Regions from separate parts of the Enterobacter cloacae complex sp. ECNIH7 genome, predicted to be linked through region 1. Evidence: predicted binding sites of a transcription regulator. Region 1 holds the regulator's gene; each other region holds the start of a gene.
What was found. The regulator CRP, encoded in region 1, controls carbon source genes, mostly activating them, when cyclic AMP is high. The targets are predictions, from matches to a motif close to ATGTGANNNNNNTCACAT.

Region 1 (4,683 bases):
GTGCGCCTGGTTGACCTTCATCCGCTGATAGGCCAGCGGGGAGGGCTGCGGGTCGTCGCTCAGGATCAGGCGAATAGCCTGCTGGTCGGCTTCCAGCGCGTCGTGGGCGTTCTGCCTCAGCAGCCCGCTCTGCCACTGCGGCCACAGCCAGACCATTCCGCCAAAGGCAATCAGGCAGCCGATCAGGGTATCAATCAGCCTGGCGATAATAAACTGTTCGCCATTGAGCGTGAGCAGCTGCAGGGTATATACCGCCGTCACCGTAAAGCCCACCATCGCCCAGCCGTAATTTTTGCGGATAATCAGGTAGCTCACCAGCGTGATCGCCAGCATGCCTGCCAGGGTATAGCCTTCCGGCACGTGGAAGTGTAGCGTTACGCCCGCAATGATCAGCCCGGCCATCGTTCCGCCAGCCCTGTGCAGAATACGCACCCGCGTGGCGCCGTAGCCGTTCTGGGTGACAAACAGCACGGTCATTAAGATCCAGTACGGTTTCGGCAGGTGCAGCGCCATGCCCATCAGGCTGGCGGTACTGAGCATAACGCTAATCCTGGCGGCGTTGCGCAGGGCGGACGATTTAAGGGAAAGATAGCTCCTGAGCGCGGGCAATAACGGAAGCCGTTTTTGCTTATCCGCCATCAGGTCGCGGGGATAAAGCGGGCGCTGCGTGCGCAACACGCGGGCGATGCGGCTGAAGTGCCAGGCGGCAAACTGGCCGACCGGGTTATCGGGATGCTGGCGGGCGATTTTCTCCAGCGCGCCCAGCTGTTTTTCCATGTTAAAGCGCGTGGGGTAGCGGTGGTAGAGAATATCATCGGCCAGCACGCGCAGACGTGCGGACACGGTTTGTGCGTTCCAGCGGATCACCGCTTCGGCGTGGCTGCGCTCGACCAGCTTTTGCACCTCCTGCGGGTGATGAAGGCTTACGGAGATGTGCTCCTGCAGATCCAGCCCGACCTGGAAGGTGCGCAGCAGCCGTTTGTATTCGTGGTTCTTGTTGGCGGCGAGCATATGCAGCTGCTGATAGCACTGGCTTATGAGATCCACCACCTTCTGCTGGCGCGTCAGCAGCGGCGGTAAGGATTTTTCCGGGTCGGTATGCTGGGTGAGCAGGGTATATTTGGCTTCGCAGTAATCCGCAAGCTGCACATAGAGCAGGCTCAGGGATTCACGCAGCGGCTGTTCGCGCCACAGCCAGAACCAAAACCAGTTAAATAGCCCGTACCATAATGTCCCCAGGGCGTAGATCAGCAGCGGCTCCCACACCGGCATGTTCCCGGCGAGGCTCAGCGTGAAAATAGCCGCAATCAGCGAGGCGGGAAGCAGGCGGGCGTGCAGCGAACTGATTTCCGCCGTGACGCCGAGCGTCATCGCCAGCACGGTCAGGATCAGCGGCAGCGGGATATCCCGGGCAAGCAGAAGCTGCACGGCGAGGCTACAGCCGGCAAACAGGCAGCCACCGATAATCAGGCGTTTGAAAAAGCGCTTATGCGGCGTGTCCAGACCGGCGATGTTGCAGCAGGCGGGCACGAGGGAAAACAGCAGGCCTTGCTGAAGATGTCCGAGGATCAGGCCTATGGCCACAGGAAGACACAACACCAGCGTTTGCCGCTGTGCGTAGTTAACTTCCGGGTGATAGATCAGCCTGCGCCACATGGGGAGTAGAGACAAAAACGGCGTGACACCCTGCGGTGACACGCCGTTTGAGCGGAATTAACGCGTTCCGTAGACCACGATGGTTTTACCGTGGGCGGAGATCAGGTTTTGATCTTCCAGCATTTTCAGGATACGGCCCACTGTTTCACGGGAGCAACCGACGATCTGACCAATTTCCTGACGGGTAATTTTAATTTGCATGCCGTCCGGGTGGGTCATTGCGTCTGGCTGTTTCGCCAGGTTCAACAGGGTTTGTGCGATACGGCCGGTAACGTCCAGGAAGGCGAGGTTACCCACTTTCTCTGACGTGACCTGCAGACGGCGCGCCATCTGGGAAGAAAGACGCATCAGGATGTCAGGGTTAACCTGAATCAGCTGACGGAACTTCTTGTAAGAAATTTCAGCCACTTCACATGCTGTCTTTGCACGAACCCAGGCGCTACGTTCCTGGCCCTCTTCAAACAGGCCCAGTTCACCGATGAAATCGCCCTGGTTCAGATAAGAAAGGATCATCTCTTTCCCTTCTTCATCTTTGATCAGCACTGCCACCGAGCCTTTAACGATGTAATACAACGTTTCCGCTTTTTCACCCTGGTGAATCAGCGTGCTCTTCGATGGGTACTTATGAATGTGGCAATGAGACAAGAACCATTCGAGAGTCGGGTCTGTTTGCGGTTTGCCAAGCACCATGCGCTGTTATCCTCTGTTATAAGCTGTCACCAGAGTCATCAGATGCATCCGGACTCTGGGGTTGCAATCGAATTCTTACCCATACCCTGGGAAGTCGGCTACCGTAACGTTTCGCAGCCAGTAAAGTTTGATGTCCTCTGCATACACGTGTAACGTCAATGTATTACTGTAGCATCCTGAGTGTTTTAGCATAGCTTTCGCCGCGTGTCTCCTGGTGTCTCGCTTCAGCATGATGCAGGTCGCCTTCCATTGCGAGAAATGTAACGCACGCGTAATCTGTCACCAAAAATGCAACGTTGGAGTTAATGAATATGCAAGCGCGCGTGAAGTGGGTTGAAGGTTTAACGTTCCTGGGCGAATCCGCATCAGGACACCAGATTTTGATGGACGGTAACTCCGGCGATAAAGCGCCAAGCCCAATGGAAATGGTGCTGATGGCGGCAGGGGGTTGCAGCGCCATTGACGTGGTGTCGATTCTGCAAAAAGGACGTCATGACGTGACGGATTGTGAGGTTAAACTCACATCAGAGCGTCGCGATGAGGCGCCACGCCTGTTCACCCATATTAACCTGCACTTTGTGGTCACCGGTAAAGAACTGAAAGACGCGGCGGTCTCACGTGCGGTGGACCTGTCTGCGGAGAAGTACTGCTCTGTGGCGTTAATGCTGGAGAAAGCGGTAAAAATCACCCATTCGTATGAAGTGATCGAGGCGTGATTGATGGGGCATCGTGCGTGTTGATGCCCTCACCCTAACCCTCTCCCACTGGGAGAGGGAACATGCTCACGCGATCTGCTTCCCTTCCATCAGTCGCTCCACCAGCGGCGTCATGATGAGCTCCATCGCCAGCCCCATTTTCCCGCCCGGCACGACTAACGTATTCATGTGCGAAATAAACGAGCCCTGCAGCATCGCCAGCAGCCAGGGATAGTCAATGCCTTCGAGATTGCGGAAATGGATCACCACAAAGCTCTCATCCAGCGACGGGATGCTTTTAGCGGCAAACGGGTTGGAGGTGTCCACCGTCGGCACGCGCTGGAAGTTGATATGGGTGCGGGAGAACTGCGGCGTCAGGAAGTTGATGTAATCCTCCATGGAGCGCACCACCGAGTCCATCACAGCCTCTCGCGAATGGCCGCGCTCGCTCATGTCACGCGTCAGCTTCTGGATCCACTCCAGGTTAACGATAGGGACCACGCCGACCAGCAGATCCACGTGGCGCGCCACGTCGTGTTGAGGGGTGACCACGCCGCCGTGCAATCCTTCGTAAAACAGGACGTCGGTGGGTTCCGGCAGCGGCTGCCACGGGGTAAAGGTTCCCGGCACCTGATTCCAGGGTACGGCTTCATCATAGGTGTGCAGATACTTGCGGGACTGCCCTTTGCCGCTCTTGCCATACTCTATAAAGGTTTGTTCCAGCAGGCCGAAGTCATTGGCTTCCGGGCCGAAGTAGCTGATGTGTTTACCCGAATCGCGCGCCTTACGAATGGCCATGTCCATCTCCGGACGCGTGTAGCGGTGAAAGCTGTCGCCTTCGACCTCCGCCGCACGGAGATTCAGCTGGGCGAAAATCTTGCGAAATGCGAGGCTGGTGGTGGTGGTTCCTGCACCACTCGACCCCGTAACGGCAATAACCGGATGTCTGGCAGACATAGCAACTCCCTGACTGAAAAGGGTGGAAGATCAGCCGTGAAACGCGTTGCGGGGCATGATATTGACCGTCTCATGCAGTTCTGACCACACCAGCACCACGTCGCCGCTTTTCAGCTGGCGCTTAACATCGTTGACCTTTTGCTCAAGCGAGCGTTCCTGTTCACCATAATCGGTGCCTTCGCGTAATACAAAGCTTTCAATCAGATTATCGAGCGTAATGGGCGCCAGATCCTGCCAGGGAATAATCATTTTGCACCGTCCAGATAAGGGGTCAGCCAGTCAGGAATACGCGCCTCAAGCCACATTTTCGGGCGGCGCAGCGTGCCGCCGATAAACCCGACGTGGCCGCCATGCTCGGTCAACTGATAGTGAACGTTGTCGGGCAGGAATTCCTGAGCGGGGATCGAGTGATGATCCATAAACGGGTCATCTTTGGCATGAATAATCAGCGTCGGCTGCGTGATCTTGCTGAGCAGCGGCATGGCGCTGCACTGACGATAATAGTCAATCGCATCGGCGAAGCCGTGGATTTTCGCGGTGATCAGGTCGTCGAATTCGCGAATGCGGCGCACCTTTTTCAGCTGGCGCAGGCTGACCGGCAGGGTATCCGGGTAGGCCTTCAGCTTACGCGCCGCGTTGGCCTTCAAAAGGTTGAGCAGGTAGCGCTGATAGACGCGGGAAAAGC
Region 2 (4,683 bases), 2.0 Mb from region 1:
GGTGCTGACGTTCGCCAATATTGGCTCAACCGGGATTTTCGCCGGGGTGCTGATCGGGCTGCTCTCAACGGAAGTGTTTATCGCCATTTCGCGGCTGAAGGCGCTGCACATTTCCCTCGGGGAAAACGTGCCTCCGGCGGTGAGCAAATCCTTTACCGCGCTGATCCCGACCATCCTCACGCTCTCCCTGTTCGCGGTGCTGGCGGCCGTGCTGGCAAACGTACTGCAAACGGATCTGATCCATCTTATTACGACCTTTATCCAGCAGCCGCTGCGGCTGATCAACACCAGCCTGCCGGGGACGATTTTCATCTACAGCTTCGGTAACTTCCTGTTCACGCTGGGTATTCATCAGTCTGTCGTCAACAGCGTGGTGCTGGAGCCGTTCCTGCTGATCAACACCAACGAGAACATGCTGGCCTTCGCCAACGGTCAGCCCATCCCGCATATCATCAACAACATCTTCGTGCCGACGTTTGGCATGGTGGGCGGCACGGGCAGCACGATCTCGCTGCTGATTGCCATCTTTATCTTCTCCAGACAAAAATCGGCGAAGCAGGTGGCGCGTCTGTCGCTGGCGCCGGGCCTGTTTAACATCAACGAGCCGGTGATTTTTGGCCTGCCGATCGTGTTTAACCTGCCGCTGATGATCCCGTTCGTGCTGCTGCCCGCCATCGGCATTTACTTCGCCTGGCTCTGTACCACGCTGGGGTTAATATCGCGCTGCGTGGTGATGATCCCGTGGACCACGCCGCCCATTCTCAGCGCCTGGCTTGCCACGGCGGGGGACTGGCGGGCGGTGGTGGTGCAGTTGGCAATCATCGTATTTGGTGTATTCTTCTACCTGCCTTTCCTCAAGATTGCCGAGAGAGTGGCGTTGAAAAACAGCGGGATAGAAAACTAACTGAAAGGAAGGACGATGGCGGCGAAGTACATCACCATAGCGCGGGAAATTAAGAAACGCATTATCAGCCAGCAGTACGCCGCCAATGAACCGCTGCCGGACCAGTTTGCGCTGGCGGCGGAGTTCAGCACCAGCCGGATGACCATTCAGCAGGCGATGCGCCAGCTGATCGTCGAAGGTCTGGTCTATACCCGCCAGGGGCAGGGCACGTTCATCCGTAAAAACTTCCTTCAGCTCTCGCAGTGGGATCTCTCCGGCAGCGACTACTTTGGTGCGACCAAAACCTGGGAACATCTGGGCACGGTGACCAGCCGGGTGGTGCATTTCGAGCTGCGCTTCCCGAACGAAAAAGAGCAGGCGTCGCTGATGATTAACGCCGATGCGCCGATCTATGACTTCATTCGACTCCGCCTGCTGAACGGCGAACCGATGTCGCTGGATTCCACGGTGATGCCGATGAATCTGGTGCCGGGCCTGACGAAAAACCATCTTGAAGGGTCGGTGTTTCAGTACGTGCAGGAGACGCTGGGGCTGAAAATTATGGGGTCGTATCGGGTGGTGCGGGCGCTTAAGCCCAACGCGCTGGACAGGGAGCATCTGGTCTGCGAAGAAACCGATCCGGTGCTGGAGGTGGAGCAGGTGATTTATCTGGAGGACGGCACGCCGCTGGAGTATGCCCACTGCCACTATCGGTACGACCACGGCGGGATAGTGATCGTGAATAATGGATAAAAAAAAGCGGGCAACGAGGCCCGCTTTTTTAATGCTTCGCTATCAGTTCAAACGCACCGGCATACCGGAGCGGTTCTGCACGGCCTGGTCAACAATCGCCGTTTCTACGTCTGGCTGAGAAGTCACCGCCTGCACCGCGCTGTTCAGCGTAACAGGGACGATTTCGTTGTTGTTGATCTGGTCTTCGCTGGTGGACAGCGGGTTGTGCACTTCGATGTAGCGGCTGCCGTCTGGCTCAGAGGTCGCTTTCACCGGTTCGTTGATGAACTGCACGCGCGTACCGACCGGCACGTTTTCGAACAGGAACTTGATGTCGTCGTTACGCAGACGCACGCAGCCGTGGCTTACGCGCAGGCCGATACCGAAGTTGGCGTTGGTACCGTGGATAGCGTACAGGCGGCCAATGTACAGCGCGTACAGACCCATTGGGTTATCCGGGCCTGCCGGTACAACGGCTGGCAGCGGTTCGCCCGCAGCGATGTATTCCGCGTGCATTTTGGCAGTCGGCGTCCAGGTTGGGCCCGCTTTCTTACGCTCAACTTTGGTGGTCCAGTTCATTGGGGTGTCTTTACCCAGCTGGCCGATACCGATTGGCAGCACGATAACGGTGTTGGTGCCTTTCGGGTAGTAATACAGACGCATTTCGGCGCTGTTAATCACGATACCTTCATGAACGGTATCCGGCAGGATCAGCTGCTGAGGAATATTCAGCACGGTACCCGCTTTCGGCAGATACGGGTCAACGCCCGGGTTCGCTTCCAGCATGTTAGACAGGCCCAGCTGGTACTGCGCAGCGAAATACTCCAGCGGCTGAGAGTTACCTTCTGGTACCGTCACAACCTGGTTCTGGCCTACCAGACGGCTACCGTCTGTTGGCAGGGGATACGTCACCGCAGACGCGGTCTTACAAAAACCTACTACGGCTAACGCCGCCGCTAAAAGCGTTGTTAATTTCATGTTCATGTTGTGCGAGGTATCTAAGCCATTCTGGCGATGAGTTGATAAGTCTGAATCTGTGATGGGAGCGCATTATATGTGCATTCCCGCTAACAGGGAATTCAGATGTGTACGAAATCACATTTTTTTCGATTTTGTTAAAGTTTAGTGGATTGCCGCAACACGGGATCTCAATTCGGAATTGTGGCATAATGCCGTGTTTATCACACTTTTCGCAGGAATCTCCCCGTGTTAGTTACCAGCAACGTCACTATGCAGTTTGGCAGTAAGCCGCTGTTCGAAAACATTTCCGTCAAATTTGGCGGCGGCAACCGTTACGGCCTGATTGGTGCCAACGGTAGCGGAAAATCCACCTTTATGAAGATCCTCGGCGGTGACCTGGAGCCGACGCTCGGCAACGTATCGCTCGACCCTAACGAGCGTATCGGTAAGCTGCGTCAGGATCAGTTCGCCTTCGAAGAGTTCACCGTGCTCGACACCGTGATCATGGGGCATGGGGAACTGTGGGAAGTGAAGCAGGAGCGCGATCGCATCTACGCGCTGGCCGAAATGAGCGAAGAAGATGGCTATAAAGTGGCCGATCTGGAAACGCAGTACGGTGAGATGGACGGTTACTCTGCAGAAGCGCGCGCGGGTGAGCTGCTGCTTGGCGTGGGTATTCCTGTCGAACAACATTACGGCCCGATGAGCGAAGTGGCGCCAGGCTGGAAGCTGCGCGTGCTGCTGGCACAGGCGCTGTTCTCTAACCCGGACATCCTGCTGCTCGACGAACCGACGAACAACCTGGACATCGACACCATCCGCTGGCTGGAGCAGACGCTGAACGATCGCGACAGCACCATGATCATCATTTCGCACGACCGTCACTTCCTGAACATGGTCTGTACGCACATGGCGGATCTGGACTACGGCGAGCTGCGCGTTTACCCGGGCAACTATGACGAGTACATGACGGCGGCCACCCAGGCGCGTGAACGTCTGCTGGCGGATAACGCCAAGAAGAAAGCGCAGATTGCTGACCTGCAGTCCTTCGTCAGCCGCTTCAGCGCCAACGCCTCTAAATCGCGTCAGGCAACCTCGCGCGCGCGTCAGATTGATAAAATCAAGCTGGAAGAGGTTAAAGCCTCCAGCCGTCAGAACCCGTTCATCCGCTTCGAGCAGGACAAGAAGCTGTTCCGTAACGCGCTGGAAGTGGAAGCCCTTACCAAAGGCTTCGATGAAGGCCCGCTGTTTAAAAACTTCAACCTGCTGCTGGAAGTGGGCGAGAAGATTGCCATCCTCGGTGCCAACGGCGTGGGTAAATCCACCATGCTGAAAACCCTGGTCGGCGAACTGCAGCCGGACAACGGCACCGTGAAGTGGTCTGAAAACGCGCAGATTGGCTACTACGCGCAGGACCATGAATACGAGTTCGAAAATGACCTGACCGTCTTTGACTGGATGAGCCAGTGGAAGCAGGAAGGCGACGACGAGCAGGCGGTGCGCAGCATTCTGGGTCGTCTGCTGTTCAGCCAGGACGACATCAAAAAGCCGGCTAAGGTGCTCTCCGGTGGTGAGAAGGGCCGCATGCTGTTCGGCAAGCTGATGATGGAAAAACCAAACATCCTGGTGATGGACGAACCGACTAACCACCTGGACATGGAATCCATCGAATCCCTGAACATGGCGCTGGAGATGTATCAGGGGACCCTGATCTTCGTCTCTCACGACCGTGAGTTCGTCAGCTCGCTGGCGACCCGCGTGATCGAAATTACGCCAGAGCGCGTGGTGGACTTCACCGGTAACTATGAAGATTACCTGCGCAGTAAAGGTATCGACGGCTAATTTCCCGTCGTCTTTCACGCTGCAGATGCGTTGGCTTCACCTGTTCACCCCGGTCACTTACTTATATAAGCTCCCGGGGATTCACAGGTTTGCCGCCTTCCTGCAGCGCGAAATACTTAGAGAAAGGGGGCGTGCCTTTATTCCCTCTCCCTGTGGGAGAGGGTTAGGGTGAGGGCATCAGGCCGTACTAGATCACCCACTCGCCCCCTTCAACCCCGTTCACCAGCAGCGTACGTTTTTCCCCTCCAGGCAGCGACACCTTAAGC
Region 3 (4,683 bases), 1.3 Mb from region 1:
TGGACCTGGAACGGCACGAAGAACAGCGAAATCGCCGTGACCAGGATCCCCACGCACAGCCCGCGCGCCACGCCGCCGCCAACATAGCCCGCGATAATGACGTGCGTCGGCACCGGCGCGACCAGCAGCTCTTCAATATTGCGCTGGAACTTGGCGCTGAAGAATGACGACGCCACGTTGGCATAGGCGTTGGTGATCACCGCCATCATGATCAGGCCCGGCACGATAAACTGCATATAGGTAAAGCCGTGCATTTCACCAATCCGGGAACCAATCAGGTTACCGAAGATGATGAAATAAAGCGTCATCGTGATGACCGGCGGCACCAGGGTTTGCACCCAGATACGCATAAAGCGGTTGATCTCTTTCGCCCAGATACTTTTCAGCGCGACCCAGTAAAGATGCGTCATGCCTTGTCTCCTTGTTTGTCATGTACCAGAGAGACAAACAGCTCTTCCAGTCGGTTCGCTTTGTTACGCATACTTAAAACCTGAATCCCCTGCGCGCTCAGCTGTAAGAACACGCTGTTAATCCCCTGCTCGCGCAGCACTTCCACTTCCAGCGTCGAGGTATCCACCAGACGATAGTTGTAACCTTCAAGTTTTGGCAGCGCGCTTTTCGCCGCCAGATCGAGAATGAAGGTTTCGGATTTCAGCTTGGAGAGCAGATTCTTCATCGAGGTGTTTTCCACCAGCTCGCCGTGCTGAATGATGCCGATGTTGCGGCACAGCATTTCAGCCTCTTCCAGATAGTGGGTGGTCAGAATAATGGTGGTGCCTTTGTCGTTGAGATCTTTCAGGAAGCCCCACATGGAACGACGAAGTTCGATATCGACACCCGCAGTCGGCTCATCGAGGATCAGCAGTTTTGGCTCATGCATCAGCGCACGGGCGATCATCAGGCGGCGCTTCATCCCGCCGGACAACATGCGCGCGCGTTCGTTACGCTTTTCCCACAGGTCGAGCTGCTTTAGGTATTTTTCGCTACGCTCGAGGGCCTCTTTACGCTCAACGCCGTAATAGCCCGCCTGGTTAACGACAATTTGCTGCACCGTCTCGAACGGGTTGAAGTTGAACTCCTGCGGAACCAGCCCCAGCTGGCGCTTGGCGTTCACCACATCTTTTTGCAGGTCGTACCCAAAGACGCTCACCCGGCCGGACGTTTTATTGACCAGCGAGCTGATAATCCCAATGGTGGTCGATTTCCCCGCCCCGTTCGGCCCCAGAAGCGCGTAAAAATCACCGGCCTCTACTTTCAGATCTATTCCGCGTAGCGCCTGAACGCCACCCGGATAGGTTTTTTTAAGCTGCTCAAGCTCCAGTGCAATTGCCATGAAATTAACTTACCTTCAGTTCTTACACACGTTGTGTGGTTTCATTAAAAGTCGGGTTACCCTATAGTAGCGCAACGCAATAACTCGGTTACAGGTCGCTAACCTCCATGAACAACATAGATACACTCATCAGCAACAATGCACTATGGTCAAAAATGCTGGTGGAGGAAGACCCCGGATTTTTTGGAAAACTCGCGCAGGCTCAGAACCCACGCTTTCTCTGGATTGGATGTTCCGACAGCCGCGTACCGGCGGAGCGCCTGACCGGCCTTGAACCCGGCGAACTGTTTGTTCACCGCAATGTCGCCAATCTCGTGATTCACACCGATCTCAACTGTCTTTCTGTTGTTCAGTATGCCGTGGACGTTCTGCAAGTCGAGCACATCATCATCTGCGGCCATTATGGCTGCGGCGGCGTGCAGGCGGCGGTTGAAAACACGGAACTGGGGCTCATTGATAACTGGCTATTGCACATCCGCGATATCTGGTTCAAACATAGCTCACTGCTGGGCGAAATGCCGCAGGAACGTCGCATGGATACCCTTTGCGAACTCAACGTGATGGAGCAGGTATATAACCTGGGTCACTCAACGATCATGCAATCAGCGTGGAAACGCGGGCAGAAGGTTTCTATCCACGGCTGGGCGTACGGTATTCACGATGGCCTGCTGCGCAATCTGGAAGTGACCGCCACCAACCGCGAAACGCTGGAGCAGCGTTACCGTTCGGGGATTGCCAACCTTCAGCTTAAGCATGTAAATCATAAATAAAGCCGGGGATTTTCTCCCTCTCCCTTTGGGAGAGGGCCGGGATGAGGGCATTAGCCCGCCATTACTCGTCCAGCAATACCACTTTCCCCACATACGGCAGATGACGATAGCGCTGCGCGTAGTCAATGCCGTAACCGACGACGAATTCGTCCGGAATCGAGAAGCCCACGAACTCTACCGGCACCTGCACTTCACGACGGTCAGGTTTATCCAGCAGCGTACAAATCGCCAGAGATTTTGGTTCACGCAGGCTCAGGATCTCGCGCACTTTTGACAGCGTGTTGCCGGAGTCGATGATGTCCTCAACGATCAACACATCTTTGCCACGAATATCTTCATCCAGATCTTTCAGGATTTTCACATCACGGGTAGTGGACATGCCGCTGCCGTAGCTGGAGGCGGTCATAAAATCGACCTCATGGGGCACATGCACCTCACGACACAGGTCTGCCATGAACATGAAAGAGCCGCGCAACAGACCGACCAGCACCATTTCGCTGCCGCTGTCCTTGTAATGTTCGGTGATTTGATGACCCAGTTCGGCGATACGCGCTTTGATCTCGGCTTCCGGGATCATCACTTCAACAGTATGTTTCATATTACTAACCAAATGATTTTAGTGAAAATCTCTCAATACGGATGAGTTAATATCCAGCACTGATACGCAAGCCAGCCATTATATCAGCAAATGGATAAGCCTGGCGTATGAGTTATAAAAAGCAAATATTGTGATTCCGATCACACTTGTTAATACCTATAATTAGTTGCTAGCAAATTATTAACAAAAACTGACGAGTACACTTTCTATGGCTGAAACAAACTCTAAACAGCCGCGTCTACTGGTGACATTAACAGCCGCATTCGCAGCCTTCTGCGCGCTGTATCTGTTAATCGGTGGCGTCTGGCTGGTCGCTTTAGGCGGCTCCTGGTACTACCCGATTGCGGGTCTAGTTATGGTTGCCGTAACCGTCCTGCTGTTGCGTAGAAAACAATCAGCACTGTGGCTGTATGCCGCCCTCCTCCTTGCCACCATGATCTGGGGCGTCTGGGAAGTCGGTTTTGACTTCTGGGCACTGACGCCGCGCAGCGACATCCTGGTCTTCTTCGGTATCTGGCTGATCCTGCCGTTCGTCTGGCGTCGCCTGATTGTGCCTTCCAGCGGTGCGGTGGCGGGCCTGGTTGTTGCCCTGCTTATTACCGGCGGCATTCTGACCTGGGCCGGCTTTAATGACCCGCAGGAGATCAACGGTACGCTGAACGCAGAATCCACGCCTGCGGCAGCTATCTCCCAGGTCGCTGACGGCGACTGGCCTGCGTATGGTCGTAATCAGGAAGGTCAACGCTACTCTCCGCTGAAGCAGATCAACGCGGACAACGTTAAAAACCTGAAGGAAGCCTGGGTATTCCGTACCGGCGATGTGAAGATGCCGAACGATCCGGGCGAGCTGACCAACGAAGTGACGCCGATTAAAGTCGGCAACATGCTCTACCTGTGTACGGCGCACCAGCGTCTGTTCGCGCTTGACGCGGCCACCGGTAAAGAGAAATGGCACTTCGATCCGCAGCTGAACTCCAACCCGTCCTTCCAGCACGTCACCTGTCGCGGCGTCTCTTACCATGAAGCGCGCGCCGATAATGCCAGCCCGGAAGTCATTGCTGACTGTCCTCGCCGCATCATGCTGCCGGTGAACGATGGCCGTCTGTTCGCCATCAATGCCGAAACGGGCAAGCTGTGCGAAACCTTTGCCAACAAAGGTATCCTGAACCTGCAGACCAACATGCCGGACACCACGCCGGGTCTGTATGAGCCCACCTCGCCGCCAATCATCACCGATAAAACCATCGTGATTGCCGGTTCGGTAACGGATAACTTCTCCACGCGTGAAACCTCCGGCGTTATCCGTGGTTTCGACGTGAACACCGGTAAGCTGCTGTGGGCCTTCGACCCGGGCGCGAAAGATCCCAACGCGATCCCGTCGGACGAGCACACCTTTACCTTTAACTCGCCAAACTCCTGGGCACCGGCGGCGTATGACGCGAAGCTGGACCTGGTCTACCTGCCGATGGGCGTGACCACGCCAGATATCTGGGGCGGTAACCGCACGCCGGAGCAGGAGCGTTATGCGAGCGCTATCGTGGCGCTGAACGCGACCACCGGCAAACTGGCATGGAGCTACCAGACCGTTCACCACGATCTGTGGGATATGGATATGCCGTCCCAGCCGACGCTGGCGGACATTACCGTTAATGGCAAAACCGTTCCGGTGATTTACGCGCCGGCCAAGACGGGCAACATCTTCGTGCTGGATCGCAGCAACGGTAAGCTGGTTGTGCCTGCACCGGAAAAACCGGTTCCGCAGGGCGCGGCAAAAGGCGATTACGTCAGCAAAACCCAGCCGTTCTCTGACCTGAGCTTCCGTCCGAAGAAAGACCTCAGCGGGGCAGACATGTGGGGCGCCACCATGTTTGACCAGCTGGTGTGCCGCGTGATGTTCCACCAGCTGCGCTATGAAGGCATCTTCACGCCGCCGTCTGAGCAGGGCACGCTGGTCTTCCCGGGTAACCTGGGGATGTTCGAGT

Region 2: a site for CRP is predicted at 2,699-2,716, ahead of ldtB (L,D-transpeptidase). Genes of this name have one in related genera too.
Region 3: a site for CRP is predicted at 2,830-2,847, ahead of hpt (hypoxanthine phosphoribosyltransferase). Genes of this name have one in related genera too.

The regions. Positions count from the first base shown of each region.
Region 1 is NZ_CP017990.1:4,744,441-4,749,123, reverse strand. It holds gene WM95_RS23770 (YccS/YhfK family putative transporter) at 1-1,656, opposite strand, end outside; gene crp (cAMP-activated global transcriptional regulator CRP) at 1,714-2,346, opposite strand; gene WM95_RS23760 (OsmC family protein) at 2,658-3,062, shown strand; gene WM95_RS23755 (phosphoribulokinase) at 3,129-3,998, opposite strand; gene WM95_RS23750 (YheU family protein) at 4,029-4,247, opposite strand; gene WM95_RS23745 (hydrolase) at 4,244-4,683, opposite strand, start outside.
Region 2 is NZ_CP017990.1:1,623,791-1,628,473, forward strand. It holds gene WM95_RS07990 (PTS sugar transporter subunit IIC) at 1-904, shown strand, start outside; gene WM95_RS07995 (GntR family transcriptional regulator) at 920-1,636, shown strand; gene ldtB (L,D-transpeptidase) at 1,679-2,599, opposite strand; gene WM95_RS08005 (ABC-F family ATPase) at 2,822-4,417, shown strand; gene WM95_RS08015 (glycoside hydrolase family 31 protein) at 4,605-4,683, opposite strand, start outside.
Region 3 is NZ_CP017990.1:878,692-883,374, reverse strand. It holds gene WM95_RS04220 (ABC transporter permease) at 1-410, opposite strand, end outside; gene WM95_RS04215 (ABC transporter ATP-binding protein) at 407-1,333, opposite strand; gene can (carbonate dehydratase) at 1,441-2,103, shown strand; gene hpt (hypoxanthine phosphoribosyltransferase) at 2,165-2,701, opposite strand; gene WM95_RS04200 (glucose/quinate/shikimate family membrane-bound PQQ-dependent dehydrogenase) at 2,910-4,683, shown strand, end outside.